DNA from 2 places in the Yoonia sp. R2-816 genome. Region 2 is predicted to be linked to the other one. Evidence: riboswitches for the same ligand, from Rfam matches in the RefSeq annotation. Region 2 holds a riboswitch; the other holds the start of a gene.
What was found. A riboswitch is a leader RNA that binds a small molecule or an ion and turns the genes downstream of it on or off. The one in region 2 is predicted to bind thiamine pyrophosphate.

Region 1 (15,554 bases), on a different contig from region 2:
ATAAAGCCCCGCAGGTTCCCCCGCCAACGCCTCGTTGAGCGGTATGCGGGTCAGGATATCGCGGTTCAACTCGCGCCCGACCTCTGCCGTGCCGGACCAGACATCGACCCCGATCTGGGTGGACACGTAGTCCTCTTCATATTGCGAAATCGGGCTGCCCAGCAGACCCTCCTGAATGCTGCGCATGATGTTGCGGTCATCGACGCGGCGCAGCTGCAATTCGACTTCGGTCAGGTTCACGGTCTCAACCGGGACGGCGATATCGCCCAACCGGGGCAGCACATAGGCGCGGCTGACAAATCGCACGGCAGGGGAACGGTCGCGGACATAGAGGGTCAGTTCGACCGGGCGCACCAGGGTTTCACCGCTTGCCGCGGGCAAACCCTCGCGCAGGACGATGCGGTGGCGGCTGCCATGCTCCACCCCTTCAACGCACAACTGGGCATCACTGACACTGACCACCAATTGCGGATCGGCGAGTTGGACAAACGGGGCATAATCGGTGCCAACCTTGATCAGATCTTCGTTGAAGATGGCACAGATACGGGGCGTCGCGCTGTCGCTTTCCACCCGTGTATCGGCAACACGGAAACCGTATTTGCCAATTGCATCGTCCAGCGCAATCTCGGTCTGGCGATTGTAGCGGATATCCTGCGCCAGACGCAGGGCGGGGATCATTGTGCGCCCACGCCCCTGATCTTCCAGAACCTCGGCCATGTATACCGCTGCGGCGCGCCGCGCGATGTCGTCCTTTGCCCGCAGATAAGACGTGATGGTTGCTGTCAGTGCACCGGAATGCGGGCGGTTGTTCGACCCAACCCGAATGCGACCGTAGGCCAGCCAATCTGCGGCCAGGTCAGTTTCGCGGGCCTTCACAGCCGCACGACGCAGCTGGAAATTGTTGCTATGTTCCGGCCAGTTCGACAGCTCCATGAATGTCGCAGCACGGATAAATTCGCGTGCATTCAGAAACGATAGATCAGCGGCACGAGACTGGGCATTGGCCAGAACCTCGGGGTCAGTGGCGTAGACCCGCCCCGATACGGCACCATCGAAGGGAATCACATCTGTGATGTCTGTCTTGGGAAAACATGCGTTCGAACGTTGGTTGAATGTAAACGCCTCGCAACGATCAGTATTCAGGCAGGCTGCCTCACAGGTGCGCAAGGTAGTGTCAAAGATGTTCGCCAGATCGGTGCCAACCAGATCAATCCCCGGTTCATAAATCGTGCGGGTATCGGGGACAGGCCCGTCTGCTGCGGCCGTGTTGCCCAGAAAACCGATGAAAATCGCACAAAAAACAGAGACCAGATAGCGAGTCATGTCGAAACCTCTTCGTCAAATATGCCCAAAGGCTGGCACGGTATCGGATCGCAGACAAGTCAGGGTTTCAGTGGTCAGGATGTCAGGCTTTCATCTGATGTTCATCTAACCGTCCCGCCCCAGTTCATCAAAGCAGGTGAACTTGTGTCATCACGATGGCCCAAAAGTCAGAGCATACACAGTTTCTGACAAGGAAGATGACAATGACCTTTATGACCTCTTTCGACACAACTCTACTCGATGCCGTCAAATGGGCGTTTACAACGCGGCGGGTCAATCGTGCTGATGTTCAAAGTTTCAGCACCGATCTGGGTGCTGCCAGCGCCGGTGACTTGCTGCTTTGCCGGATCGTTGAGATCGGACAGCACAAGAAAATCCAATTGGCCGACCGGCGCAACTCAACCAGTTACCCAGGCGATCTGGTGGTTCTGTGTCTGGCGGACCGCTATGCACCAGACCAGTTTCAGGCCCGGGCCGAGATCGGCAGCGATTTCATTCACCTTGCCGCCAGCGGCGGTGTGGCCGGCACAGTTGAGGCCGCGCATGCCCGCATGGATGAACCAACCCTTCTGAAACCCCTTGCATTGCTGATCAATGGTGATGGCAGGATCATGAATGTCGGTGACTACGCGCTGGACAGCCGGCCGCGCAATGAAACGGCCACCGTCATTGGTGTCTTTGGTGCGTCGATGAATTCCGGCAAGACCACGGCGGCATCCAGCCTCGCTCACGGCTTGAAATCTGCAGGTTACAAGGTGGCAGGCGTCAAGGCGACCGGTACGGGTGCATTCGGTGACTTCAACTCCTTTGAGGATGCTGGCGTGCCGGTATCGGACTTCACCGATGTGGGGATGGCGACAACCTATCGCCAACCGATGGAGCGGATCGAGGAAGGGTTTAATACACTGGTGGCCGCGGCTGCCGAACAAGGGGCCGAGGTTATCGTGGTCGAGATCGCCGACGGTGTGTTTCAGCAAGAAACGCGGGCGGTCCTGCAGGGCAAGGCGATCCGGGACCGGCTTGATGGGATATTATTTGCGGCCCCCGATGCGCTTAGCGCGCTTGGGTCGGTCATCGTGCTGGATTGGCACGGGCTCAGCCCCTTTGCGATCTCGGGTATGGTCAGTTGCTCTCCGCTTGCGGCGACCGAGGCCGAGGAAGTTACCGGCCTGCCCATCCTGTCCCGCGAAGACCTGTGGGACCCTGCCGTGATTGCCGAACATGTGGAACCCCTGATGCGGAACAGACAGATGCAAGAGGTGGCATGACAAAACTTCCCAGATTGATGACAAAGGACCGCATCTGCGATGCGGTCCTTATTCCGGTATTCAGCACTATGCAGGCGGTCGCGATGGGGTTGGGTGCCTTTGCCACCCGCGATGCATTCGCTGCACTGCATACCGGCTATCCGCCTGATCTGCCTGTGCTGACCCAACTTCTGGGTGCGGGTCTGGCCGTTGCCCTGTTTGGATGGTGCATCAAACAGCGGGCCGAGGCATTGGGGCAAAGCTATGCCAACGATCTGCGGATCACCATCTACCGGCATATTGCCGGAATGGACCTTACGGCAGTCGAACAGCGCCGGGTCGGTGCGCTGTCGCTTCGCTTTGTTGGCGATCTGAGTGCGGCGCGCAACTGGTTCGGTCGCGGCCTGCCGCTGGCTATTTCGGCGATATTTGTGTTGCCTGGCGCAGGGGCGGTGCTTTGGCTTCTTAGTCCGCACCTTGCTCTGGCCGCATTTCTGCCTTTGGCGGTAATGGCGGGCCTGACCATCGCTATTGCGGTCGGACTGGAAACGCGACATCGGACGCTTCGCAGCAAACGGGCCACAATATCAATATCAATGATCGAACGGATTGCCGTAGCACCAATGCTTGATCTGTTGGGGCGAACCGACAAGGAAATTGAAACACTTTCAGAGAATGGACAGCGGTTGCGCCGCAACAGCCTGAGCCGGGCCGGGCTGCGCAATGGACTGTCGGGTATGATCGAAGCGGGTGCCGCTATCGCTGGCGTGTGTGTGCTGATCACAGCAGGCATGATTGGCGCGATGACCGGGGCAGTGGCCGCCGCCTTGGCGATGATCGCCATTCTCGTGGCACCTTTGCGGGAGCTGGCGCTGGTCTGGGACCGGTATTGTGCCTGGCGGGTGGCAGGTGAAAAAGCGCAGAACCTGTTGCGGCAGGACAGCGCTAACCGCGAGGTGTCCGGTCATGGGCGGGCTGTCGCCATTTCGGTTGACGGGCCGGTGAGGTTATCAGTTGCAGCAGCGGCGCGAATAACACTCTGCCCTCATCAGATGCCGAAAGACGCAAATATTCTACGCATCATGGCCGGTCTTGACCGGAACAGCGATTTCAAGGTCCGGTTTCAAGCCGAAGGGCACACCGTTACACCGCGCTGCGCGTATATTGGTGATCAACCGGCTATCCTACAGGGCAGTCTGCGACGGGCGCTGACCCTTGGTCTGCATCCCCGACCCAAGGATCGCCGCATCTGCCGGGTTCTGGCCGATTTTGATCTGCGGCATCTTGCAGATGGCCCCAAAGGGTTGGACCGGCGCGTCGCCGAGGCGGGGCGCGATCTGTCAGCACCTGAACAGGTCCGCGTTGAATTGGCCCGGGCTGCGCTTGCCCGGGCTGAGGTTGTCCTGATCGAGGGCAGCCGCGCCGTTTTGGAGCCCCAAACAGAAAGATATCTGGATATCATGCAGCAAGGGACGACATGCACCATCGTTCTGCAGCCGATGGCAGGCCTGCACCGGCTTGATAGCGGCTGCGTGATGGGACACGCTTCCCCAACATTTTTGAAGCGCAAAGATTCCTTGAGGAGACGACCGTGCGCCTGACGACACTTTTTGTATTTTATGCGGGTATCTTTGTTATTTTGATCACTGGCCTGACCGCCGTGACACTCAGTAACCTCAAGCAAAGCCAACGGTGGGATGAACGAACCGAACTGGCGTATGCGTCGCTTGAAGAACACCTGTTGCTTCAATCCAAGGTGTTTCAGTTACTCAAGCAGCATGGGGATGCGCTGATTATCGGTGACCTTGACGGGGGGGCACTGGAAGAGGAGTTGAATGAAAAGATCAAAGGCTCAATCTCGCGGATCAGAACCATCATCGCCAGTGAGATCGAACTTGTGGGCGAAGAGGAATATGAAGAACTGGAACTTCTTGCCCAGATCGAAAGCAAGATCGCCGAAGTGGACGGGGTACTGGCTCGCCTGACCCCCGAGGACGCAGATGCAGCCGATGGCGATGTTCTGGTGGATCTGCTGGACCAGACAATAGATGTCGAACTGGCCACGCTCATTCAGGCAGCGGTCGAAGAGGAACGGGAAGAAGTGAGAGAGACCCGCGCGGCCGCGATTGCCTTTCGCAATGAAATGACAATCGTCACATGGGCCACCATTGCCGCAGCAGTTGTCGCATTGATCGGCGCGCTCTGGTCCTATGCAAGATTGCTGCACCTCCCCTTCCGCAACCTCATCGGCGCCGTAAAGACCTATGGCACCGGCGATTTCGCTAAAGACGTGCCCAAACTCGGGGGGCAGGAATTGCGTGAAATGTCCGGCGTACTTAGCAATATGGCTGCTCTTTTACGCCAGCGGGAACTGGACCAGAGGCAACAGAATGAACTGCTGGAACGCAAGGTCGCCGAGCGGACACATGAGCTGGAGAATCTTTTGCACCAGATCGAAATGTCCGAGGCAAACCGGCGCAGGATGATGGCCGACATCAGCCACGAATTGCGGACGCCGCTGACGATCATCCGGGGCGAGGCAGACGTCGCGCTGCGCGGTACGCTGCGAGATCCGGATGCGGTGTCAGATACGCTTGCACGCATTCGCGATTCCGCACGCCACACTTCGCAGATCGTCGATGACATGCTGCTGGTCGCCCGTCACGAAGCAGGCGAACTGCGCCTTGATCCCAAGGATATCGATATCCGCCAAGTCATCACCGATGCGCAGGATATGTTCGAAGCTCCGATCAAGGTCGTGATCGAGGCCAAGAATACCCGGGCGCGCGTGGACCGGTTGCGCATGCGTCAATGCCTGCTGTCCGTGCTGCATAACGCCTTACGATATGGTGGCCCCGACATTGTGATTGCTGTGCGGGACAACAGTGAATCGCTCGAAATCGCAGTGTCCGACAATGGTCCGGGGATGAGCGATGAAGACAAGGCGCAGGCATTTGAGCGCTTTTATCGCGGCACGAATGCATCGCGGACACCGACCGAAGGCACCGGGCTGGGTTTGCCGATCGTTCGCGCGATCATGCAGGCACATGGCGGCACAGCATCGCTTGTTGATGCCGATGCCGGCGGCCTATGCGTCGTGCTGTCCCTGTCGCGCAAAAAATCACTGTCGCTGGTTGACCTAAAACAGACTGGCTAGGACTCTGAAGTCAGTCATTGTCTGGCGTCGTCGCGCTAGCTCGGCTTATTCATTCAGCTCTTTTCGGACCATCGATACCAATTCAGCTTTCGATGGCGGCTGACGACAACGGACCATGGCACCTCTGACTTTGACAACATCGGGGGCGGCAATGCGCCGATCTTCGTCATAAACAAAGGTTTATTCCCGCTGAGTGCACCCAAAGTTGATTTACGTGAGACACCAAAACCTGATTTACGAAGCTCAACGAAAGTATGTTGTTTGATGAGAGTCGCGAAAGATTCCGAAGATGCACAGCAAACTGGTTGGGGGTGACATGAATATTCTGTTGATCGAAGATGAGACACGTGTCGCAGATTTCTTGCGCCGCGGACTCTCCGGCGAAGGCTGGAATGTGCAGCATGCGCCTGACGGCGAAACCGGCATTGAGATGCTGTCGCAAGACAAGTTCGATGTCGTGCTGCTGGACCTTATGTTGCCAGGTATCAGCGGGCAGGATGTGTGCCGCAAACTGCGAGCGCGTCAGATCAAAACCCCCATCCTGATGCTGAGCGCGCTGGACGCAACCGAAGAGCGTGTCGAAGGGCTTCGGATCGGGGCCGACGACTACCTGCCGAAACCGTTCGACTTTGATGAGCTGGTGGCACGTATCGAAAGTCTGCACCGGCGCGCAAATGGCTATGCCCAATCTGCCGAGGAAACGACATTGCAGTTCGGCGACATCATTTTTGACCGGCTGTCTTACCGTGTCGAGGTGAGCGGCGAACAGGTCGAACTGTCGGCCAAGGAACGCGATATCCTGGTCCTGTTCCTGTCAAACCCCGGGCGGGTGCTGACACGCGAACGGATCTTGAACGCGGTTTGGGGCATGAATTCTGACCCTCTGACGAATGTTGTTGACGTCTATATCGGACGGTTGCGCCGCAAGTTGAGACAATGCGGCGATGTGATCACGACCTTGCGCAACGTGGGCTATCGCATCGGCTAGAAAATACCCGGCCACTCACGGCTGAACGGCGGCACCTATGGTGTCGCCGTTTCTATGTGTACGGCCCGCTGAAACGTCATTTTGCGGCGTTATGACAAAACCTTCATGCACCTGTCATAAAACTGTCATCTTGGCGAAAGGCGCATGCCATTCGGCCCGAATATCCCTTCATCAAAACAAGCGCGGTAGGTCGGGTAACTCCCGGCGCATCGCAAGATATGAAGAGTGGAATGATGACTGATTTTCTGGACCTTGGCGTTGTGATCCGCTTTGCGATCAATCTTTCCGCAATGACGGTGCTTATCTATGCGCTGTTCTACCCGCGCTACAGGGACAAGGAACTGGCAACCGCTGCATCGCTGTTCAACATCTTCGCGTTCGGGGTGCTGTCAATCCTCGGCTCCGTAGAATTCTCACTGGCTGCCGGTTTTGGCCTCTTCGCTATTCTGGCTCTGTTTACGCTCCGGTCCGAACAGATCAGCAAGATTGAGATTACCTATTTTTTCGGGTCGGTCGCCCTCGCTGTGATTTGTTCGATCCAGGGCACGACGCTGCCATTTGTGACCGTCGTGGTCGGGCTGGTGCTGCTGGGGGCCTTTGTCTTTGACCACCCCCGTATCCTCAAATCCGTCGATGGGATCAAAATCACGCTGGACAAGATCGAACATGATGCCCTGTCCGACCCACAAAAAATGCGCACTGACCTGTCGGCAAGGCTGGGGGTCGAGGTGATGAGCTATCAGATTACGGCGCTCAACTACATCACCGATATGGCCCAGATCAACGTCTACTACCGCAAATAAACAAGGGAGAAATGACCATGGACTCGCGAATTGCAGAATGTCTGTCGACCTTCGACACGATCTCTCTCGATGGACTGAATGGCAAAGCCGCCATGCTGGAACGGCTGGACAACAAATACATCGTCCCCGCAGTACGGCTGGTGCCGGTCTTCACGCAGTTTGGTGAGTTGTTTGACGTGCTTGAGATCAAGGGTAAGCGGGCATTCACCTATGCCACCAACTATTTCGACAATGAAGCCGCGCAATCCTACAACGACCACCATCAGGGGCGGCGCAAACGCTGCAAGGTTCGGATCCGGCACTATGTCGACGCCGGGTTCAGCTATCTTGAGGTCAAACTCAAGGATACCCGCAATGTCACCGTCAAAAAGCGGCTCAAACTGCCGCCATTCGCTGACGGGCTCTGCGAGGAAAGCCGCGCATTCATCGATACCTGCCATACCGATCTTTACGGCGTACCGCTGGGACGCGACCTGCAACCGGCCATCGGGATGGAATACGAACGGATCACTCTTGTCGCCAAAGAAGGGGGCGAACGGATGACAATCGACACAAGGTTGCAGTTTCGCGCCGCCAATGTGGAACGGGATGCATCCGCCGATATGCTCATTCTCGAAACCAAATCGGCGCGTGGCAACGGGATCGCCGACAAGATCCTGCGCAGCCATCACCTGCACCCCACGCGCAAATGCTCGAAATACTGCATCGGGATGGCCGCACTTGGTCAGGTGCAGCGGCACAACCTGTTTTTGCCCGCAATCCGAAAGCTCGCGCTGATGGAGCAGCCTTTGCGTATCACAAAAAACACTGGGATCGCAGCATAGAACGGTTCAAATACTATTGCAGCCGCAGGAACTGCGGATCGACGCGCCGCCAGAAATGCAGCAGATCTTCGGCGACAGATGGTGTCTGGCCCATGGATTGGACGGCATGCACATCTGCAGAAATCAGGGCCGACAGCCTGTAGCCAAGCGGGATGACCGGATCCTCGGTCGCGGCTTCGCGAAAGCTGTCTTCGATCGCTTCGGTCGCGGAGGTGACTGCATAGACCAGCGCGAGAGCAGGCTGGTCCGGCCAGCGTTCTGCCAAATTGCGCACCATTGCCTGTTTGCGTTGGGTGTTGCCGGACAACATCTCTTCCATCACAAACTCGATCATCTGATCCAAAGGGGCCGTACGTTCGGTCGCCATCTTTCACCCGTCTACTCAATCAACACACAGGAGGTGTGTTCTACCAGATTTTGCGGCCAAGTCCCGCGTTTCGTAAAATCTTAATCAATATGGAAAGGATGACGTTAAACATATGTTTTGTATAGCGAATTGCGACCGCCCTATGCAAGCTCCGCAGAGTCCGGCCCGCATCTGATTGAATGCTGTAAAGGCGTGACGCGCCCTAGTTGCAGCGCAGTGTATCGCCCGGCTGCAGCTTTGGCTCCAGCTTGACGATCGGGTCATCTGATATCGTTTCGCCCGCGTTTCGCGCGGCAATGATCTGGGCCGCCTTGACGCCGATTTCCCGCCGACAGGCATCCATCGTGGCCAGTCGTTTCGGCAGGCCGTCCAAAAGCTCGACTCCGTTGAACCCGGCCAACCCGATCTGACCGGGCACATCAACACCTTTCTCCAGAAGGTAGAGCAACCCGCCCGCCCCGATCATGTCGTTCGAGTAGTAAAGAAAGTCGAGGTCCGGGGTCCGTTCGATCATCTTGGCTGTCATTTCTCGGCCCTTGGCGAGGGCAGATCCGCCTGAGTAAAACTCCTGATCGGCAATTTCGATCCCTGCTTTGGCCAGTGTCCGGGTGAACCCTTCGAACCGTTTGCGTGCCCGGTGATCCAGCGGCATCTTGGTGCCCATGAAACCGATGCGCTTGTACCCGGCGGTGATGATTTCCTCGGCCATGATCCGGCCCGCCCGCCGATGCGAAATACCCACGCAGGCGTCAATAGGTTCACCGTCGATATCCATGATCTCGACCACCGGAATGCCTGACTGACGCAACATCGCCTGAGAGGCATCGGAATGTTCCAGCCCGGCAATGATCACGCCTGACGGCCGCCAGGACAACATCTCGAACAGGACCTTTTCTTCTTTCTCGGGCATATAGTCGGTCACACCGACGACCGGCTGCAGTTCGGTATCTTCCAGCGTTTCCGATATGCCTGACAAGACCTCTGGAAAAACCATATTACCAAGGGACGGGATAATCACCGCCACCAAATTTACTCGCTGGGACGCAAGCGCGCCTGCGATTTTGTTGGGTACGTAGCCCAGCCGCTTGGCCGCATCCTGGACCTTTTGGCGCGTCGCCTCGCTCACATCGCCCTTGTTGCGCAATACCCGGCTGACCGTCATTTCACTGACCCCCGAGGCTTCGGAAACATCGCGGAGCGTGAGCGGGCGTTTGATCTGTCGGGTCAAGGGGCGATCCTGCTGTTCGTTCCGTCATTGTTAACGGCCCTTTGGCCCGTTGACCAGATGCCCAAAGGTGGGCATTGAATGGTCTAGCGTGGCCCCGTGGCTCAACTGGATAGAGCAGCCCCCTCCTAAGGGGCAGGTTGCAGGTTCGAATCCTGCCGGGGTCACCAGAACTCCGGCGCGTCGTCAGGCAAGTATGTTAGTGGCGTTTTCATATATGGAATGATTGCGGGCGCTACAGTATTTGTCCTGATATTCGGCTGATTGACCATATACCCTAGCTTGGAAGGGCATCCTCATTGTCTGACCTCAACTCTGACTGTCCAGCATCCCATTTGTTGTAAAACAGACGACAGAAGTCGCGTCTCGGTCGTTCATCTTGTTGGAATAAGGTAGGAATTCGGAGGCACCCTGGCAGAACTGTGCTGCTATTGGTTCATCAGTGCGCCAGATAATCATTTGTGAACCATGTGGAAACGTCCGGTATCGTGTCCAGTGGTTGGCTATTTTTGTCGCGCAGGATATTTGCATCGAACAGGAATCGGTTGATGCTCTCCATCTTCTCGTCATCGATGAGACCAATGGGTTCCCCCGGCTCCTGAAGATATCCGCCCGCGACCAGTGCCTCCATTGAGGCGTGAACGAGCGCTGGGTTCGGCAGCATACCGGCAGTTTCAGCGATCAGAATATCGGCGGCTTGCGCCGGGTTGTTTTGGGCAAATTCATATCCGCGCTGCGTTGCCTGAACGAATGCGCGCGCGGCATCCGGGTTTGCGGCCAGCCACGTGCTATTGCCACCCAGCAGCGTTGTGTGCTGATCAGGCACACCGTAATCAGCATAGCGAAAGGCGCGCTGCGGCCGGTCCAGCAGAATTGAGTTCACGCCTTCCCAAGTGCTGATCTCTAGTGTGAAATCAACACGGCCATTCGCCAGCGCTTCATAGGCCGAGGTCCCAAGCGTTACCGTGTCAAATACGCCTTTGCCCCCGTCATTGCGGATAATGGTTGAAATCAGAGCTTCCTCCCACGCGCTACCGAAACCAGCATATATCATGCCATCCAAGTCAGCAGGGCGCTGAATATCGTCGCGCTCGCCATTGAAGACCAGTCGCCCGGTTTCATGCTGCACAATCGCCATCACGGTTGTCATATCCGCCCCGGTGGCGCGCTGGGTGTGAAAACCAACGGCACTCAGAATGCCGAATTCCGCGATGCCGGTCGCAACCAGTGCCCCGGATGAGGTATCGGTATAGGGCAGGATATCGACATCAAGACCGGCGTCTTCGAACCAGCCTTTCGCCTGTGCCACATACAGGCCCACATGGTTTGTATTGGGTGTCCAGTCGAGCGCGACGCTGAGCTTTTCCTGCGCCGTGGCGGGAAGGGTGGCACAGAAAAATGCGGTTGCGATCAGGTGTTTCATCAGGTTTCTCCGGTTTGGTTAAGTAATATGTCCAGCAGATGCGCCTCGAGCGCATGTGCCTCTGTCGTGATCGGCTGCCCAAGGCGTGGGCGCTGTGCGGGGACCGCGATTTCGGCGCGGATGCGGGCAGGACGGGGTGACAGGACGTAGATCCTGTCGGACAGCGCCACGGCCTCGCGCACGTCATGGGTGATCAGCAGCGTCGTCCAGCGTGCAGTGCGCCAGCGTTCTTCGAACCATGTCTGCATCTGGGTCCGGGTCAGCGCATCAAGCGCGCCAAACGGTTCATCAAGAAGCTGCACGGGCTGGCCTTGCACCACGGTGCGCAACAGCGCCGCACGCTGACGCATGCCACCTGACAGCTGGGCCGGGTAGTGCTGTTCGAAACCCGCCAACCCGAAATCATCCAAGAGCGGCAAAACCCGTTCGCGCGCTGCCTTGCGGGCTAAGCCCCGCACCTCTAGCCCCAAAGTCAGATTATCCAGAACCCGGCACCATGGCAGCAGCGCGTCGCGCTGGGGCATGAAGGCAAAGCGCTGCGGGTTTTCGGCAAGGGGAATGCCGTCATATGTCACGCGACCTGCATCCTGGGTCAGGGCGCCGGTAAGCAGCCGAAAGATCGTCGACTTGCCTGCACCCGATGGCCCCAGAAGCGTGACAAACTCGCCGGTGTTCAGGTGCAGGCTGATATCGTCCAGCACGGGTGTCTCACCCAGCGACAGGCGAATATTCTGCATGCTCAGCACCGTCATGCACCGTCCCCATGGTCGCGCCAGCGCAGGACAGCGCGCTGGATCAGCGCGGTGCAGGCAAACAAAATCAGGGTGAGCAAAGAGCTGATCACAACAGCCGCCAGCACAAGATCGGGCCGAAAACTGTTTTTCGCGTTCAGGATGACGATCCCCAGACCGGCCCGCGCCCCCACATATTCGGCAAAGATCGCGGCCACGACCGCATAGGTGATCGAGATCCGCAGCCCGGCAAAGAAATAGGGCATCGCCGAGGGCAATCGCGCGCGCCGGAAAATGACGCGGCGTGTGGCCCCCATGGACCGCAGCAGGTTTTCAATCTCCGGATCGGTTGCGGCATAACCATCCACCAGGGCGACCAGCATCGGAAAGAATGTCACCAGCGCGACCAGCAGGACCTTCGGTGTCAGATCGAAGCCGAACCAGAGCACCACCAAGGGTGCGATGGCGACGAGGGGCAATGTCTGACTGACAACAAAGATCGGGAACAGGGCCCGCCGCACCCGTGGCATGAAATCCAACATGATCGACAGCCCGAAGGCGACGGTGAGGGACAGCGCGAACCCCGCAAAAGTCGCCCGCAGGGTGGGGATCGTGTTGTCCCACAGCATCGTCCGGTTCAGCACGATCTGGCTCAACACCCGCGACGGTGCAGGCAGCATCAGGGGCGAAATCCCCGACAGGCGAACATAAACTTCCCAGATCAGAAAGGCGCTAAGCAGGCTGAGTGCGGCAGGAATGCCGCGGGCCAGCCCTCCGCCGGGATGGCGGGGCAGGGGGTGCAGCATGGGATCAGCGCTTGCTTGGGCTGTTTGCGGATACCGTCAGGTCAATCGTGACATGTCCATTGGGTGGCCCGAACTGGCAGAATGCCTGCTCAAGCGTGGCAAAGACCGAGCCTGCATCCCCGGTCAGCCGGGTGCAGAAATTCTTGGATCGGTCAAACGTGCCGCTTTGTTTGAGGAAATCAATGCAGCCCATGATCTCTGCCATGTGATCACCCGCGCCCAAGACATAAAGCGAAAACTGCGCATCGGCAGTCTGATCCGTTTTGGCGGCGCCAGACAGGGCAGAAAGGGCCGTCTTCTGGCGTGATGCCAAGCGTTCTGATGGATTGGCCATCGCGTCGGTCCGGCAGATCGGATCATCGGGTTCTCCGGGACACCCGCGCGACAGGGTCGCCCGCAACACGATATGATGGCCGGACCGGGCCGCAGCGACATAAAGATCACGCAGGGCGGGAAACAGGACCTCGGGCGGGCCGACCATCAAGGTCGAGATATCATCGGTTTCAATGCGCAGCCTATCGCGCCAGGGATCAAGTGCATTGAGTGAAGAGAGGATGGTGTCGATGAACCCATCGGTCATCGGGTAAAGAGAGACTTGCGCGCCTGCAAACATTTCTGTCCTCCTTGCTACGCTGGCATTATCCAGATCAGCTTTGAGGGTCCGCAGGCTTTGCACCCGCATCTCAGCCACGGCAATACGCGGCACCCCTGAGTAACCCAAGCTTGAGTCGATCAGCGCCGGAACGCAAGCGGAAAACGCTGCGTCTTGTCAAAATCCCGGTATTCTTTGCCAACGCTTCAATCGACGAATGTGCTAGGAGTACGAGCAAACCCAAGCGTTCGCCAAGTCGGTATCAAATATTGTGCTGAAGGAAAAATGGTGCAGGAGAGGACCCTATTTTTCAGCATAGGCATTTGATATCAAAGACTTAGTATCCGTGTGGTTTTGGTTGATACCCCCAACGGTACCCCCAGATAAGGAGTCATTATCAGGTTCGAGTGCAGACCGATGACCCACACGAACATCAAACGTTCCCTCTGCAGAACATACAATATCAGGCTTAACAGGCCAACAGATGACGCAAGTTTTCTTGATCAGCAGCGAAATTTCACTAGTCTGATGTCTCCTCGGGGAACTTGTCGAAACCCGAGCATCGCGATGCTCTTCTATCTAGGAGAGATCGTGATGAGGATACTTTCAAAACGCCAGGTCAAGGAGTTGATCTTGTACTCACCGCAACACACCGCACGTCTGGAGAAGGCAGGCCTATTCCCCAAGCGGGTACAGCTGGGCCCGAATCGCGTAGGTTGGGTTGAGAGTGAAGTGCTGGAGTGGCTTGAACAACGCCTGGCGCAACGCGAAGTGCTGAACTGACACTCCTGAAAGGGAGCTGGGTGGCCGGGGTTGCAAACCCGGCCGCCCTACCGAAAGTCGGGCGGGAAGCGGTAGTTTGCTTCAGTGTGCACCAACGGCCGCGATGCGCAGGAAGCCGACTTTGCAAAGTTTGGGTCGGCCCATTCCAGATGTAGACCGATACAATGAGCGCCGCGATGCAGCTTCCCCAAAGCAGACGTTGCTGGATAGAGCAGCATCAGGGATTTACGGAAGGCTTCGAATTGCTGACGGCATTGGACAAATGATTGACATGAACTGATGATGAAAGCTTTCAACTCTTGGCGCAACGTACATTCTGTCCTTACCTTGTTGATTTTATGACGTTGTCTCTTTGCCATTGACGGTGATCGGCACCACAAGTTCTATCACACATGTGGTGGGGGCGATTCTTGTTTAGGTAGAAGTTATGAAGAAATCTGTATTACTGGTGCTTGTCGCCATTGCGCTGGCTGCTTGTGCAAAGCGTCCTGACGCCATTGCACCAGTTTCGATGGGAAACGCATTCAGCAGTGTATCATGCAATCAAGCGCGAACTATGCTGAACACCGAGCGATCGCAGCTCGCAACTTTCTCGGCAGCGCAGAACACTGCGGCAAACAATGACGCTTTAGGGGTGTTTTTGATCGGAGTGCCGATGGGTAGTGTCAGTGGTGGAGACAATGAAGGCAACATCGCCGCGTCGAAGGGAAAAATTCTCGCATTGGAAAATCGTCTATTGACTTGCTAAAAGGTCCTTGTCTGGGTCGGTAAACGTGCTTCCGGCCCGAAACTGCCATTTGACCGTCGAACAATCTGCTGCAGTGTAGTCCGAAAATCCTGCAACTCGCTGCAGCAACAAAACGAATGGGCTACCGACGATCAGGAACGCAACAAAGAAGCAAAATTCGATGCCAGCGACTTTCTCGCCGACATCCGGCCCACTGCGCACCTGTGTCCGGTCCGTCTACGGACGGCGCTAGTTTCCTTCTCCCATGACAAAACGAATCCAGCTCTGTTTGGCTTGCGCTGAAAGGCAGTGCCAACACTTCTTCGCGAATTCTGGACCCTCAAAGGTGGCTCCACACTTGCGGCATGCTCCGTTGTGTCGGCGACTTCGGGGCCAATTCACCTTCTTAAATGGAACTACATTTTCAGTCGGGTCGGAGTAAATCAACATAGACTGGGGATACGCAACTCCTTGCAACGAGTTGTCTTTTCGACATCGTGAGTTTGATTTCAGCAACTTGCTTCTCCCTCCATCAGTTGTCGGGCAAATCTTTCCATG
Region 2 (15,554 bases):
CGAAGTGCAAACAGGCAGCTATCTCGGCGAGGATGACATCATTCGTTACGAAGACGTTTATTCGCGGAACTAGTTGCCGCCGGTCTTATCCAAACCTACTAATGCGCAACGCAATGGGGGTTTGACACATGCGGGTCTTAGTCACTGGTGGTGCGGGCTATATCGGAAGCCACACGTTGCTTGAACTCATGGCCCAAGGGCATGAGGTTTGCGTGGTCGACAATTACTGCAATGCATCGCCAGAGGTTCTCGTGCGCATCCGCAGCCTGTCCAATGGCACATTGGTCGATCACATCGGTGATGTGCGCGACAGCGTCAAGCTCGATGATATCATGGATGCGTTTCAGCCGGAGGCGGTGATCCATTTTGCAGGGCTCAAGGCCGTTGGCGAAAGTCAGGAACGCCCGCTGCACTATTACGATATCAACGTCTCGGGCACACTTTGCCTGCTGCGGGCGATGGATCGGATCGGCTGCCGGAAGATTGTATTCTCATCATCTGCGACGGTTTACGGGGTCCCGAAATACCTGCCCTATGACGAGGCACATCCGACCAACCCCACCTCCGTCTATGGCCGGTCGAAGCTGATGGTCGAACAGATATTGACCGATTGGACAGCCGCACAAACCGATGCCACTGCGGTACTCTTGCGGTACTTCAACCCGGTGGGCGCGCATGCCTCTGGCCAGATTGGCGAGGATCCCAGCGACATTCCCAACAACCTGATGCCCTATATCGCGCAGGTCGCCATCGGCAAGCGTGACGCGCTGACTGTCTTTGGCGATGATTATGATACCGCTGACGGGACGGGGCTGCGGGATTACATCCATGTTGTCGACCTCGCACGCGCCCATGTGGCCGCGCTTGGCTATGCTGACAAGGCGACCGGCGCGCGGGCCTTCAATGTCGGAACCGGCCAGAGCTATAGCGTGCTGGATATGGTCGCCGCCTTTGAACGGACCAGCGGCAAGACGATACCCACTAAAGTCGCGGCGCGTCGGGATGGTGACATTGCTGCCATGCAGGCCGATGCGACACGCGCAAGGCACGAACTGAAATGGGTCGCGGAACACAATCTGGATGACATGACATCCAGCACCTGGGTCTGGCAATCAGGCAACCCGAATGGGTACAAATCCTGAATTAGAGGACATCCGCAGTGGCCGTTCGCAACAGTGCCAACCCGTCGTCCAGTGTCTTGGCGGCACGCGCGATTGTTTCCGCCTCTACATAAAGACGCAGTTCAGGCGCATTCCCGGAAGGTCGAAGATGCACGATGCGCCCATCATTCAATGTCATTCGCAACCCATCCAAGGTTGAATGATCCGACTCGCTCCCTGAAAGTTGTTTCAGAAAATCCGCGCGCTTCTCTGCATCATTCGCCAGCGCTTCCACAAGCGCAGCGGAACGTTCGGTAGGGATGTCCTGTAACCGGTCCGCTGCCGTAAACCGCGGTGCCTCTTGCGAAACGACTGCTGATACGCCTTTCCCACGCGCGGCGGAAAGACAGCACAACATTGGTAATAACGCATCGCGGGTGATTAGCTTGGGTAGCGAGCCGGACGGACCCATTGCATCATAACCAAGCAAAAATCCCCCGTTCGCTTCATAGCCGACGATACGTGACGTGGTCTTGGCCATCTCGGCAATGACATAAGGCGATCCAATCTTGGTGCGGATCACTTTTTCAAACTTGACGCCGGCCTCGACCCCGGTGTTGGACGAAATGGGTGTGACCACAACCTCTGCCTTTAGCATCGCGGCGGCGATCTGGCCCAGCACGTCACCTGGCACGATCTGACCACGCGCATCCGTCACAAGCGGGCGGTCACCATCGGCATCGGTCGAGACAATTGCGTCAAACTCCGCAGAGCTGGCCCAGCTTTTGAGCTGCTGGCGCACATCTGGCGCGACAGCTTCGGTGTCAACGGGAATGAAAACATCCGAAGAGCCAAGCACGCTCACCTCCGCGCCCAATCTTGTCAGCAACCCTGCCATCATGTCCCGACCGACAGCACTATGAGCGTAAAGGCCGATTTTCATACCGTCGAGGGCGGCACCAAATGCGGTCAGATACCTGTTCGTGTAGGCATCGGCGACTGTATCATTTGCGACAACCGCCGGGCCATCAACAGCAGTACTTTCTGCACCCAGATCGGCGAGTATGGCGCTTTCGTCGGCCTTCGTGATCTCACCGTCCGGCGTATAGAATTTCAACCCGTTACGATCAGCCGGTATATGGCTGCCGGTGACCATGACGGCTCCGGCACCAGCGCTCATGGCCGCAAGGGCCAGTGCCGGCGTGGGCACTGCGCCGCACTTGATCACGGCAACGCCTTGCTGCCGGGCCGCAGTGGCAACCATCCCGGCAATATCAGGGGACGAATCGCGCAGGTCATGGCCAAGATACAAACCAGTCCCGACATTACATGATGCAATGAAGGCCGCGATGTGATCGTTCACGCATTGCACCGTCAGCTCTGTCACGAGGCCCCGCAATCCACTGGTTCCGAATTTCGGCGGCATCGCACGCTCCTGTCTGTTGGATGCATGTCGTTCTAGCCTGCACGATGACACAGCTTCAACGTCGAAACCTCTACTATCGACTAAAATACACGATGTTATTGAGCCAATTGCCGGTCAAGGTTCACGCCTGCGCCCCAATTCGGACATCGGCAGGTCGCCCCCAAAAGACATCCTGACATCAAGCCATATTGGTTGTCGGTCCTGGGGGGGACCATCCATGTCATCATTCTATCTCGTAAGCTATACGACCGCCGAGATTGATCTGGAAAGATCCCGGATCACCGATCTAGAAGTCGTCTATAACAACGGCAATCCGGTTCTTCTGAGCACCACACGCTATGATGGGGTCCTGCAAAGCTGGCAAATGGATACCGGTTCTATCGCGCTGATCGACACGTTGAACTTTGACGGCGGCGACAGGCCGGGCGGTACCAGCACGCTGACAGCGTTTGGCCCGGGCGTCGCAACCGGGTTGGTGACCGGCGGCGGAACCGGGGGGGTTCTGCAGACGCTCACTCTACAATCTGATGGTACATTCGCGGTCGATGATACATTGGACACGTTGCCTGCCATTTTTGGCGGTTTTCAGTACGGCGCAACGATCAATTTGGCGAGCGGTGATCAGGCCGTTTTTGGAGCATTGGCCGGCAATGCAGGTATCGCGCAACTCTCCTTCAACAGTACTGGGGCGCTGACTGATCACGCCATCATCCTGACCCCCGATACTGGGCATGCCGGCAATATCGCCGCAGTGGCAAAAGCCGATATTGGTGGCACAAACTACCTGTTTACGGCCAACCCGCTCCAAAACGCAGTGACAAGTTGGGCCGTGGCACCCGACGGTTCGGTCCGCACCAGCGACCATATCAATCCTGATGAGGGACTGTGGATCAGTGCGCCGAGCGTGATGCAAACCGCAATGGTTGGCGGTAGCACCTATCTGTTGCTGGGTGCTGCGGGTAGCAGCACCATCAGCGTCATGCAGGTCGGAATTGATGGCAGTCTGACCATGCGGGATCATCTGCTCGACAGCCTGAATTCCCGGTTTGCCGGAATCACAGCGCTGGAGGTCGTCAACCATAACGGCCAGACTTACGTCATCGCCGCCGGGGCAGATGACGGTGTTTCCATCTTTGTCCTGCTGGAGGGGGGATACCTGTTGTCCCGCGCCCATATTGAGGACACGGTCGATATGGGATTGGATAATATAAGCGCCATTGCCGCGCGCAGTCGCGATGACGGTTTGGACATCTTTGTCGCCAGCAGCAGCGAAACCGGGATAACGCAACTGCGTTATGACGGCGGACCAACGGGCGTCACAACAACAGCGATTCTGGCTGGCGGGCTTTTGTCAGGAACAATAGGCAATGACATTCTACAGGGCCACGATGGCGATGATCTGATTGAGGCAGATCAAGGAGACGACATTCTGCGCGATGGCAATGGCAGTGACACTCTGACCGGCGGCGCCGACGCGGATGTGTTTGTTCTGTCGCGCGATGGCGTGGTCGACACAATCACAGACTTCACCTTGGGTGAAGACAAGCTCGATCTGTCTCAGTGGTCATTGCTGCGCGATATCAGTCAATTGACCTTCACCATTCAATCCTATGGCATGGATATCGCCTATGGGGATGAATTGCTTATCGTGCGCGGCGCTGACGGGTCTTTCATCGACTACAGAGAACTGACAACTGCCGATTTGATCGGGGATGGCATGCGGTTCTCGACAACCATCGAGCCGGGATATCCCGGCCCGGCAACACCATCCCCCGATACCAATCCGACAGGCCCTGACGGTCCTGCCAACGAACCGGGTGGTTCAATGGATGACGGGGGTGTGATCGCCGTGGTCAAGGCAACCAGTCTTTCGGGCTTGCGGGATGCACTTACGGGTGGTTCGGGTTTGGCGTCCTTCAATGCGGCGCTGATTGAAGGAAGCGCTGGCAACGACGATCTGATCGGCGGTGACGGCATGGATATCATCATTGCGGGCGCCGGTGATGATAATGCTGCCGGTGGTGGCGGTGCCGACGTTCTGCTGGGTCGTGCCGGATCGGATTTGCTACGGGGCGGGGCCGGGGATGATCGGCTCTATGGTGGCGCAGGCGATGACCGACTAGAGGGTAATGCGGGCGACGACTTGCTTGCCGGTGGCGCGGGTGCCGACACGTTTGTATTCAACGGTGGAACCGATACGATCACCGATTTCACACAAGGGCTGGATCAGATCACACTTGATGCATCGTTATGGACCGGGTTGACCTCTGCGCAGGATGTGCTGGCGGTCTATAGCTCGTTCGACGGTACTCGTGCCACGATTGATCTAAACGATGGCAATGTACTGCATATCGATGGGGTCACGAATTACAGCACACTCGCGCTGGATATCGATCTGTTCTAATGACCTAGTTCGATATCGTTGTTATCGTCCGGAACACGTTCACCAGCGTAAACGCAGGGCCGAGCGCACTTTCGGTACCATAGACAAGATCATTGGGCTGGATTGCAAATTGCGCTGCCGAAAACAGTCCATCAGCGGATGTCAGATCAAGGGTAAAAACAACACGCTCCTGCGGTGGTCCGGCCCCGTCAGTGCGCACATCGCTGACATCATATTCACGTAGAACCAAAATGCCCTGCGGGTTAGCGCGGCCCGGGTTCACGCCGCCAACAATGGCCAATGCATCAAGAGCCGTCACATGATCCTTGGGAAACGGGTGAATGGCTTGCGTGCCGGTAGCTCCCAATGACAGGAAACTGCGATCCTCTTGTTCGACATATACACGGTCACCACCGCGAATGGTCGTGTCCAGTCGAGGATCCTCCAGCAGCCGCTCATAGGCGATGCCATAAACGGTATTGCCCCGCGCAAGGCGAACCTGCGGGTTGATCGTATCAGGTGGAACACCACCAGCTAGCGAAAGAAGATCCAGCAAGCGGGTATTGCGGTACTCCAACGGATAGATACCCGGGGCACCGACACCGCTGACAACATTTGCCGTATTTGTGCGTCCCGGGGTCACGATTAGCTGAACCTGTGCGGATGGTATGGTCTGCGTCAGCTGTTCTTCGATCCGCGCACGTGCGGTCGTGGGCGACATGCCTGACACCTTCAATTCGCCGATATATGGCACAAAGATCTGACCACTTGAACTGACTTCAATATCCTGTAGCGGGGTCACGCGCTGCCCGGTTCCGGACAGTAAAGAGTTTTCCGATGCATCCCAGACCGTCAACTGCATCTTGTCGCCCGGTGCGATGATCAGGGACGTCGCCGACTGATTATCCGGTACCCAACGATAACGCCGCGCATCTTTGTCCGGCCATGACTGCAGTGTTGGCAATGTTTCGCGGGTAACGTCGAAAACGGCAAAATCACGAACCTGCTCAACGCCAGTCTCAGTTTGCTGGACAGACGACGCCGCCAATACCTCTGACTGGAAACCTGCGCCGCGCGGGATGCCGCAACCAGCAAGGCTGAAACAAAGCAAGGCGGTCAGGACATATCGAGAAGTTTGCAGCATGATTCCCCCGTTATCGTCGAAAAACCATATCAGGTGGTTACAACGCACAACACCGATATTCCTAGTGTGTGGTCTGCTGGCTAGGCAAGAGGATTTGAATCGCGCACCCGATTAACCAATGATCCCGCGCACCCCACCCGTCTGGCCACGATCCAGCAGCAGATGATCAAGAATGACACAGGCCATCATCGCCTCGCCCACCGGCACCGCCCGAATGCCCACACAAGGATCATGGCGGCCCTTGGTAATGACCTCTGTCTGTGATCCGTCCATACGAATGGATTTGCGTGGCGAAAGAATGGAAGAGGTCGGCTTGACCGCAAAGCGCACGACGATGTCCTGCCCGGTGCTGATACCGCCCAATATACCACCCGCATGATTGGACGCATAGGCAGGCTGACCGTCATTCCCCATATAGATCTCATCGGCATTGTCGCGACCCGTCAGGGCGGCGGCGGCCATACCTTCGCCAATCTCCACACCCTTGACGGCGTTGATCGACATCATGGCAGCGGCCAGATCCGTGTCCAGCTTGGCATAGATCGGAGCGCCGATGCCCGCTGGCACCCCACGTGCGACAACTTCGATAATGGCTCCAACCGAATTGTGGTCATCCTTGCGCAACCAAGCCAGATAATCGTTCCACTCAGCTGCCGCGGCCGCGTCCGGGCAAAAGAAATCATTCTGGTCAATCTGGTCCCAGTCCATGCGGTCCCGGTCGATCTGCTTGGTGCCCATCTGGGTCATATAACCCCTGATCTCGACCCCCGGCGCAATTGATTTGATAGCTTCGCGGGCCACGCCGCCCGCTGCCACGCGTGATGCGGTCTCGCGGGCACTTGATCGGCCACCGCCCCGATAATCGCGCAATCCGTATTTCTGGTGATAGGTGATATCCGCATGGCCGGGGCGGAACGTATTAGCGATATCGCCATAATCTTTCGAACGCTGATCAGTATTGCGGATCATCAACTGAATAGGCGTGCCGGTTGTGCGGTCCTCAAACACACCGGACATGATTTCAACCGCATCGGGTTCATTTCGCTGGGTCGTGTTCTTGTTCAGGCCGGGGCGGCGCTTGTCCAACCATTGCTGGATCATCGCGGGTTCCAGCGGCACGCCGGGCGGGCATCCATCAACTGTCGCCCCCAATGCCGGTCCATGGCTTTCACCCCAGGTGGTGAACCGGAACAGATGACCGAAACTGTTGATCGACATCGGATACCCCTTTGCTGTCCGCACGGGTCTAGCGGGCGTGACAATCAGGCTCAAGAGGTTTCCCTTGTCACCGACGCTGATCCAGCCTAGCTAGGGCACACCTCGGGGGGCCAGAGATGGCTGAGATGCGTAAGCGGACCCGTTGAACCTGAACCGGTTAAGACCGGCGGAGGGAAGGTATGGCACTCTCGCTTACCCCCAAATCCGCCCGTCGCATTTGGAGGATAAGATGCACAAGACCACCTATCTGCCAGCTGTTGCGGGACTCGCCCTTTGTGCTTCTGGCGCATTGGCAGAGACCCCGGTGCTGCAGGTCCTGACATATGACAGTTTTACCAGCGAATGGGGGCCGGGTCCGGCGATTGAAACCGCGTTTGAAGAGGTATGCGGTTGCGACCTGCAATTTGTGGGCGCCGGCGACGGTGCTGCGCTGCTCGCCCGGCTGCAATTGGAAGGGCCAAGGACCGACGCCGATATCATTCTGGGGCTTGATACCAATCTGACTGCCGCTGCGCGGGACACAGGGCTTTTCGCGCCACATGGCGTCGAGGCGGAACTGAGCCTGCCGATTGCATGGGAAGACCCTAACTTTCTGCCATTTGACTGGGGTTACTTCGCATTTGTGGGCAATGCAGGCGAACCCGCACCGACATCACTGCGGGCGTTGGCCGATAGCGACATCAGCATCGTCATTCAGGACCCGCGTTCATCAACGCCCGGCCTTGGGCTACTGATGTGGGTCAAAACTGCCTATGGCGATAAAGCCCAGAGCATTTGGGCCGATCTGGCCGACAATATTGTGACAGTGACACCCGGCTGGTCAGAGGCCTATGGTCTGTTTCTGGATGGCGAGGCGGACGCCGTATTATCCTATACCACATCACCCGCCTATCATCTGATCGCCGAAGAAGATGCCAGCAAGATCGCTTGGGGCTTTGACGAAGGGCACTATTTGCAAGTCGAAGTTGCCGGAAAGCTGGCGAGCACTGACCAGCCCGAATTGGCGGACCAGTTTATGGCCTTCATGGTCACCGATGCATTCCAAAACGTGATCCCAACCACAAACTGGATGTATCCAGCAGCGACCCCCGTTGACGGGCTGCCTGATGGTTTTGATACGTTGCTCACCCCAACGAAAGCACTGCTGTTGTCGCCGGAAGAAGCGGCAGCCGCCCGCGACGCGGCATTGGATGAATGGCGCTCCGCCCTTTCTCAATAGCACCGCGGTGGCCCGGGGTTACTGCGTCAGCGCTCGTCATCGCGCTGACGCTTGGCACTCTGGCCGCCGTGGCGTGGCGGGCAGAGTGGGACGATGGGATATCGGTCGCTGATTGGGCTGCAATCCGTTTCACTGTGTTGCAAGCATTAGCGTCGGCCGCGTTCAGCACGGTTCTGGCCATCCCGGTTGCCCGTGCGCTGGCCAGGCGACAATTTGCTGGGCGCGGTTTGCTGATCACGCTTCTGGGCGCACCATTCCTGCTGCCAGTGATCGTGGCGGTCATGGCGCTGCTGACCATCTTTGGGCGGAGTGGCGTGCTGAATACCGCGCTGGGCGTGATCGGGCTGCCCACATTCTCGATCTACGGCTTCCACGGCGTCGTGTTGGCGCATGTCTTTTTCAATCTGCCGCTTGCCACACGTCTGATCCTACAGGGCTGGCTGGCGGTACCGGCAGAGCGGTTCCGGCTGGCGGCCACATTGAATGCTCCGGTCTGGCAGTTACTTGAGCGGCCCATGCTACGATCGGTCGTACCGGGGACGTTTCTGGTCATATTCCTGATTTGCCTGACCAGCTTTGCCGTCGCACTGACGCTGGGCGGCGGTCCAAGGGCCACAACGGTCGAACTCGCGATCTATCAGGCATTGCGATTCGACTTTGATCTCGGGCGTGCGGCCCTTCTGGCAAGTGTGCAGTTTGCCCTGTGTACTGCCGCTGCATTGCTCGTCTGGCAGGTCAGCCAACACGATCAGCTGAGTGGCGGGCTGGATCGGACTGTGCAACGCTGGAACCTGCCCGCCCCGTTTGCCGACGGCATTGTGATCGCTCTGGCGGCCCTATTTCTGTTGCTACCGCTTGGAATGATCATCGTCCGCGGGATCCCCGGCCTATTTGATATGCCAATATCAATCTGGTGGGCTGCCTTACGATCAATAGCGGTGGCGAGCCTGTCCGCAATTCTTTGCACCGCAATGGCTATAGCACTGGGGCTATCGACCAATCGGACAGTCACAATAATTGGCGCGTTGCCACTTGCGGCTTCTGGACTTGTGGTCGGCACAGGCGCGTTTCTGTTGGTCTATCCGTATGTTAACCCGGCCAAGGTCGCCTTGATCGTGACGGCGCTGGCCAATGCAACACTCGCGCTGCCTTTTGCATTGCGGTCAATTGCGCCGGCGATTGCCAGTGTGAGACAGGATTTCGAACGGCTTGGTGCCACACTTGGGCTGGGGCCTTGGGCGTGGCTTTGGATTGTGGTTTTGCCGCGGATTCGCCGCCCACTGGGTTTCGGGGCGGGTATTGCAGCAGCACTCTCGATGGGTGATCTCGGCGTCATCGCTCTGTTCGCCAGCGAAACGCAAGAGACATTGCCCCTCGCCATGTACCGACTGATGGGCGCCTACCGGATGGAGGCGGCGGCGAGCGCGGGGCTTCTCTTGCTGGCGCTCAGCCTGCTGGCGTTCTGGCTGTGTGATCGAGGGGGCCGCGCCAATGCTCAACTGTGAAAATGTCCAGATCAGACAGGGGAACTTTGTACTGCGCGCAGACATTGCATTCACCAAGGAAACGATCACCGCGCTAATCGGTCCATCCGGTGCGGGAAAATCAACATTGTTGTCTGTGCTTGCCGGATTTCTGGCGCCCTCCGCTGGTCGCATATTGTATGAGAGCGCCGACATCACTGATTTGTCACCAGGCGAGCGGCCAATCAGCATTCTCTTTCAGGACAACAATCTGTTCCCACATCTTACTGTTGCGCAAAATGCTGGTCTTGCCTTGCAACCGCGCCTCGCGCTGTCGTCGAAAGAGCAGACCAAGGTCATGCAGGTTCTTGATCAGGTCGGTCTGAATGGGATGGGCGACCGTAGACCGGCGGCACTTTCAGGTGGCCAGCAAAGCCGGGCCGCCCTGGCGCGTGTTTTGCTGGCCGATCGCCCCGTCGTCCTTCTGGACGAACCTTTTGCGGCGCTTGGCCCTGGCTTGAAAGACGAAATGCTCGACCTGGTGCAGCAGACGCTGCTGAAGGCAGGCCGGACTGTTATCATGGTGACGCATGATCCGGCAGACGCCAAACAGGTGGCTGGCGAAACGGTGCTTGTCGCTGATGGCATTGCCGCCGCGCCAGTACCAACGACAGAACTGTTTGCATCACCGCCGCCCGCCTTGGCCAGCTACTTGGGGCAATCAGGTTGACTCCGTAATGAATAAGGCCCGCCAATTGGCGGGCCTTTGCATTCTTGAGCAAATACAGCTCAGTCTTTTTTCTTATGCGGTGCCCAAAGACGCTTGTTCGTCAGATAAAGCAGCACTGAAAGGACAGTAAGGAAAATCACACCGGTCAGACCAGCTTGCTTGCGCGCCATCATCTTCGGCTCGGCCGTCCACATGAGGAATGCCGATACATCCTCGGCGACGTGGTGCAGGTCTGTTGCATGGCCGTCGGCATATGCAACATCGTCACCATAAAGCGGCGGTGCCATGGCAATCCAGCTGCCCGGTACTTTGTGCTTGCCGTTCTCATCCTTGCAACTGTCAGGGAAACCACCGGCGGCAAAGGCAACGTTGTAATAGCCGTCCATCGGGTCGCCTTCCAGCGCGCATTCAGGTTCGTCCTCATAGCCCGTCAGCAGCGACGCAATATATTCAGCGCCACCCATACCCTTAACAAGTTGGTTGATCCCCGTGCCCGCGGGGCCGTGGAAACCGGCCCGCGCCTTGGCCATCAGACTAAGGTCCGGGGCGTTGGACAAGCTGGAAGAGGGGAACTTGTCGGCTGGTGTTGCCGGGCGGAAGTCACCCTCGCCATCAAACAGGCTCTGGTCAAAGATCTCATAGAATTCGGCATAAGCCCGCATCTGATCTTCGGGCAAGCCGGGGCCACCTTCGTCAGACAGGTTGCGGAATGCGACGTATTCCAGCCCGTGGCAGGCCGCGCAGATCTCGGTATAGACCTGCAGACCGCGCTGAAGTTGCATCTGGTCATAGCTGCCAAACGGGCCTTCGAACGAAAACGCAAAGTCTTCGATATGCGTTTCGACTTCCGCCGCCATGGCCTGCCCTGAAGTCAGGGCAAGGGCCGTTGCAGCAGTCATTGTGAGTTTGCGGAACATCAGTCTTGGATCCTTTCTCACTCGGCCGGCTTGACCAGGGTTGTTGTGCCCCCGGTTTTCGGCGCGTAGTGCGCGTTGAAGTCGTCTTCGATAGTTGCTGGCGGCGTCAGCGGCTTCTCAATCACACCAAGCAGCGGCAGGATGATCAGGAAGTAAGCGAACCAGTAGGTGGACGCGATCAGCGAGATCCAGTCATACGGGAACTCTGCCGGGCGGGCACCAACCCACATCAGCACGATGAAGTCGACAACCAGCAGCCAGAACCACCATTTGAACATCGGGCGATACCGACCGGATCGCACGGTTGATGTATCCAGCCATGGGGCCAGCGCCATCACGGCGATAGCACCGAACATGGCCAGCACCCCAAAGAATTTGGCGTCGATGATGCCAAAGCTCAGGAACTGAACAATCTGAACAACCCACACATCGGCCGTAAACGCGCGCAGAATGGCGTAGAATGGCAGGAAGTACCACTCAGGTACAATATGTGCAGGTGTGGCCAGCGGGTTGGCAGGGATATAGTTGTCCGGGTGGCCAAGATAGTTGGGCATGAACCCGACAACAGCCATGAAGATGGCCAGAATAACCGCCAAGGCAAACAGATCCTTGATCACGAAATAGGGCCAGAACGGCAGCGTGTCTTTCTGCGCGTCTTCCTTGCTGGTGCGGCGGACTTCGACGCCGGTCGGGTTGTTGTTGCCAGTCGTGTGGAACGCCCACACATGAACAATCGTCAGACCCAACAGAACAAATGGCAGCAGATAGTGCAGCGAAAAGAAGCGGTTCAGTGCCGGCTGACCAACAGCTGATGCGCCCAGCAACCAGGTCTGAACTGATTCACCAACAAACGGGATCGCCCCGAAAAGACCGGTAATCACGGCAGTCCCGTGGAACGACATCTGACCCCAGGGCAGCACATAACCCATGAACGCCGTGCCCATCATCAGCAGATACATCAGCATCCCGATGATCCATGTCACCTCGCGCGGGGCCTTGTAGGATCCGTAATAAAGCGACCGGAACATGTGGGCATACACAGCGACAAAGAACAGCGATGCGCCGTTCTGGTGGAAATAGCGGATCATATGGCCGCCATTCACGTTGCGCATGATATGTTCGACCGATGCGAACGCCATATCGACATGCGGCACATAATGCATGACCAGAACAACGCCGGTAGCGATCTGTAAAACAAGCGTGAAAACCAGAACGATACCCCAGATCCACATCCAGTTCAGGTTCTTGGGCGTGGGGATCATCAGTGTATCATACAGCAATCCGACAATCGGCAGACGCGAGTGAAGCCACTTTTCACCCTTTGATGTTGGTTCGTAATGGTCGTGAGGAATACCAGCCATGGCGCTCTCTCCTTAACCGAGTTGAATTGTTGTTTCGTCCACGAAGGACGCTACAGGAATGGGAAGATTGCGGGGTGCCGGACCGCGGCGGATACGACCGGACGTATCATAATGCGATCCATGACAAGGGCAGAACCAACCGCCAAAATCGCCATCTTCGCCCAATGGCACACAGCCCAGATGCGTACAAACGCCCATCTGAACCAGCCACACACCATCTTCAGACAATGCACGGTTTTCGTCCGTTGCCGGCACTTCCCCCAGATTCTCATTGTAAGCATCGGGATCAGGAAGCGAGTCGACATCAACAGCCCGCGCCTCGGCAATCTCATCTTCCGTGCGCGCCCGAATGAAAACCGGCTTGCCCTGCCACAGCACCGTAATCTGCGTGCCGGGCTGAACAGCGCTGATATCAACACGGATTGAGGCCAGCGCCAGCACGTCCGCAGACGGGTTCATCTGGTTGACAAGGGGCCAAACCGCAGCACCCGCAACAACTGTCACGGCACCTGCAGTTGCATAGTATAGGAAATCCCGGCGTGTGCCCGAGTGTTCATCTGTATGTGACACGGGGTGATTCTCCGATATTTTTAGGGCGATTGCCCCCACAAGACAAAAGACCGACACAGCAGGCGGCCCATTCCGGCGCTGTTTAGCCATCAAAACATGATCAGTCCAGCGGACATTAGCGCGCATCCATGGATGGTCTATACCAATGACCGAAATCCACCAAGACATCGTAAAGAAATGCCATCAATCCAAATCGGCGATTCTGATCTGTTGCGAAAGAATCATGCGCAAGCGATTGGCGCATAAGTCGTGTGTATGAGCCAGTTTTTGCCGGTTTGGTGCCGAATTTCCTGTTTTGGGGCTGGATTCGTGTCAGGGCTGACACAAGCTGTTCGTAATGCTTAGCGATCACTTAATGTTTTGTTGTCAGACTGGTCACTCGGACCTAACTCTTATTTCAAGACCACTCACGTCGGGAAACGTTGATGATCCGCGCAATTGCTGCCAGCATATGCCTAATCGCCGCACCAGCCGCTGCTACCGCAGAGGTTGAGTTGAGCTTTTATGGCGGAATCCAGTCTGCACCCTCCTCTGACATTGCGATTCGCGGCGACAGCGAGATTGACAACGACGATTTCTCGCAAGCCTGGGAGGGGCGGTCGTCCAGCGCACCGCCATATTACGGTATCCGCGCGACGCGCTGGCAGTCCGATACATTTGGCTATGGTTTGGACTTTACACATAACAAGGTCTACCCCAAGAATGACGAGTTGCCGGCTGGCTATGAGGTATTGGAATTCACCGACGGTCTGAACACCCTCACGGTTAACGCCTACCGACGCTGGTCTGGTGCGTTTGGTGAGGTAACCCCTTATGTCGGTGGTGGACTGGGTGTTTCGCTGCCCCATGTCGAGGTGACAAGTGGCACGTCCGAGACATTTGGATATCAGCTGACCGGCCCCGCGGCGACCTGGATCGCCGGCGCCACCTACCCGATCAACGACCAGTGGTCGGTTTTTGGCGAATACAAGGGTACTTTTTCATCAAATACAGCCGATCTTGATACCGGTGGCACGCTGGAAACCGACATCATTACCAACGCCGTTAACCTCGGCGTCAGCTTTAACTTCTAAACCTCGGGCTTCGTCGTGACCATGCTGTCGCGCGTGCTGAATTCTGCATGCCAATCCGCAAGTGCCGTGTTGTCAGATCGCCAGCCGCGCGCATCATGGCGCAGATCAAGATAAGACAGAGCGCAGGCCATCCCGATCTGGCCGATATTCAGCTTGCCGGACAAATGGCTCATCCAGCGGTTGTTCACCGCCGCGACGCCGCGTTCGACCTTGCCCCACTGCGCCTCTATCCAATCAGGTGATTGTTGCGTATCGGGGCGCAATCTGACCTCGTAGGCCATGCTGACGGCGGCATCCATGATCGCATCCGCGGTCGCCTCAAGCGTCAGGATTTCCCATAGACCGCTTTGCGGATAAAGCCCGGCGCCAGCACGATCATCTAGAAACCGGGTGATCACCCGGCTGTCATAGATCGCAGGACCGTCATCACGGATCAATGCCGGTATCTTGCCCAAAGGGTTGGCCGCGATAACCTTTGGGTCGCTGGCCATCGGTGTTGTCGATACATCGACCTCTTCCACTTGCGATAGCAGATCAGCCTCGCGGATCAGAACGCGCACCTTGCGCACAAATGGGGAAGCGGGCGAGATCAGCAATTGCATTGGTCAGTTCCTTTTCCGGTGTTACGCAGGAAACAAGACCCCATCCTGCCCCTCTTGCCAAGGCGGGTATTTGGGCATGATGGCAGCAAACGCATCCGATTCCAGAAAATCGTCGAGCCAAGCCGTCAGAGGGCCAAGCCCGCAGCCGTCAAACCAGGCACGATCCGTATTCGCAAACTGCCGCACAAACGGAAGGATCGCCATGTCAGCAAGTGTACGGCGCGGGCCCATCAAAAAGCGCGTATCGCTCAGACGATCATTCAGCGTCCGAAGGAAGGTCAAGGCCTTTTCCCGTTCCTCCGCTTCATCCAGATCGGGAAACCGAACCGCATACTTGGTGTGATCCAG

Region 1: linked by a shared signal. The riboswitch ahead of ACFWW2_RS25190 (YkoF family thiamine/hydroxymethylpyrimidine-binding protein) and the one ahead of thiB (thiamine ABC transporter substrate binding subunit) in region 2 are both predicted to bind thiamine pyrophosphate.

The regions. Positions count from the first base shown of each region.
Region 1 covers NZ_JBKQXN010000329.1:274,252-289,805, forward strand. The annotation lists gene ACFWW2_RS25125 (alpha-2-macroglobulin family protein) at 1-1,323, opposite strand, end outside; gene ACFWW2_RS25130 (hypothetical protein) at 1,527-2,591, shown strand; gene ACFWW2_RS25135 (ABC transporter transmembrane domain-containing protein) at 2,609-4,171, shown strand; gene ACFWW2_RS25140 (sensor histidine kinase) at 4,162-5,727, shown strand; gene ACFWW2_RS25145 (response regulator transcription factor) at 6,017-6,715, shown strand; gene ACFWW2_RS25150 (DUF4956 domain-containing protein) at 6,949-7,518, shown strand; gene ACFWW2_RS25155 (polyphosphate polymerase domain-containing protein) at 7,536-8,342, shown strand; gene ACFWW2_RS25160 (hypothetical protein) at 8,356-8,709, opposite strand; gene ACFWW2_RS25165 (LacI family DNA-binding transcriptional regulator) at 8,912-9,937, opposite strand; tRNA gene ACFWW2_RS25170 (tRNA-Arg) at 10,028-10,104, shown strand; gene ACFWW2_RS25175 (ABC transporter substrate-binding protein) at 10,374-11,357, opposite strand; gene ACFWW2_RS25180 (ABC transporter ATP-binding protein) at 11,357-12,109, opposite strand; gene ACFWW2_RS25185 (ABC transporter permease) at 12,106-12,894, opposite strand; gene ACFWW2_RS25190 (YkoF family thiamine/hydroxymethylpyrimidine-binding protein) at 12,899-13,507, opposite strand; TPP riboswitch at 13,501-13,614, opposite strand; gene ACFWW2_RS25195 (helix-turn-helix transcriptional regulator) at 14,081-14,269, shown strand; gene ACFWW2_RS25200 (hypothetical protein) at 14,697-15,017, shown strand.
Region 2 covers NZ_JBKQXN010000352.1:11,019-26,572, reverse strand. The annotation lists gene ACFWW2_RS26695 (mannose-1-phosphate guanylyltransferase/mannose-6-phosphate isomerase) at 1-73, shown strand, start outside; gene galE (UDP-glucose 4-epimerase GalE) at 129-1,142, shown strand; gene ACFWW2_RS26685 (phosphomannomutase) at 1,144-2,526, opposite strand; gene ACFWW2_RS26680 (M10 family metallopeptidase C-terminal domain-containing protein) at 2,744-4,930, shown strand; gene ACFWW2_RS26675 (polysaccharide biosynthesis/export family protein) at 4,935-6,053, opposite strand; gene aroC (chorismate synthase) at 6,165-7,271, opposite strand; TPP riboswitch at 7,365-7,463, shown strand; gene thiB (thiamine ABC transporter substrate binding subunit) at 7,501-8,490, shown strand; gene ACFWW2_RS26660 (thiamine/thiamine pyrophosphate ABC transporter permease ThiP) at 8,466-9,995, shown strand; gene ACFWW2_RS26655 (ATP-binding cassette domain-containing protein) at 9,982-10,683, shown strand; gene ACFWW2_RS26650 (cytochrome c1) at 10,743-11,600, opposite strand; gene ACFWW2_RS26645 (cytochrome b) at 11,618-12,961, opposite strand; gene petA (ubiquinol-cytochrome c reductase iron-sulfur subunit) at 12,974-13,531, opposite strand; gene ACFWW2_RS26635 (outer membrane protein) at 13,957-14,604, shown strand; gene ACFWW2_RS26630 (glutathione S-transferase) at 14,601-15,206, opposite strand; gene ACFWW2_RS26625 (glutathione S-transferase) at 15,228-15,554, opposite strand, start outside.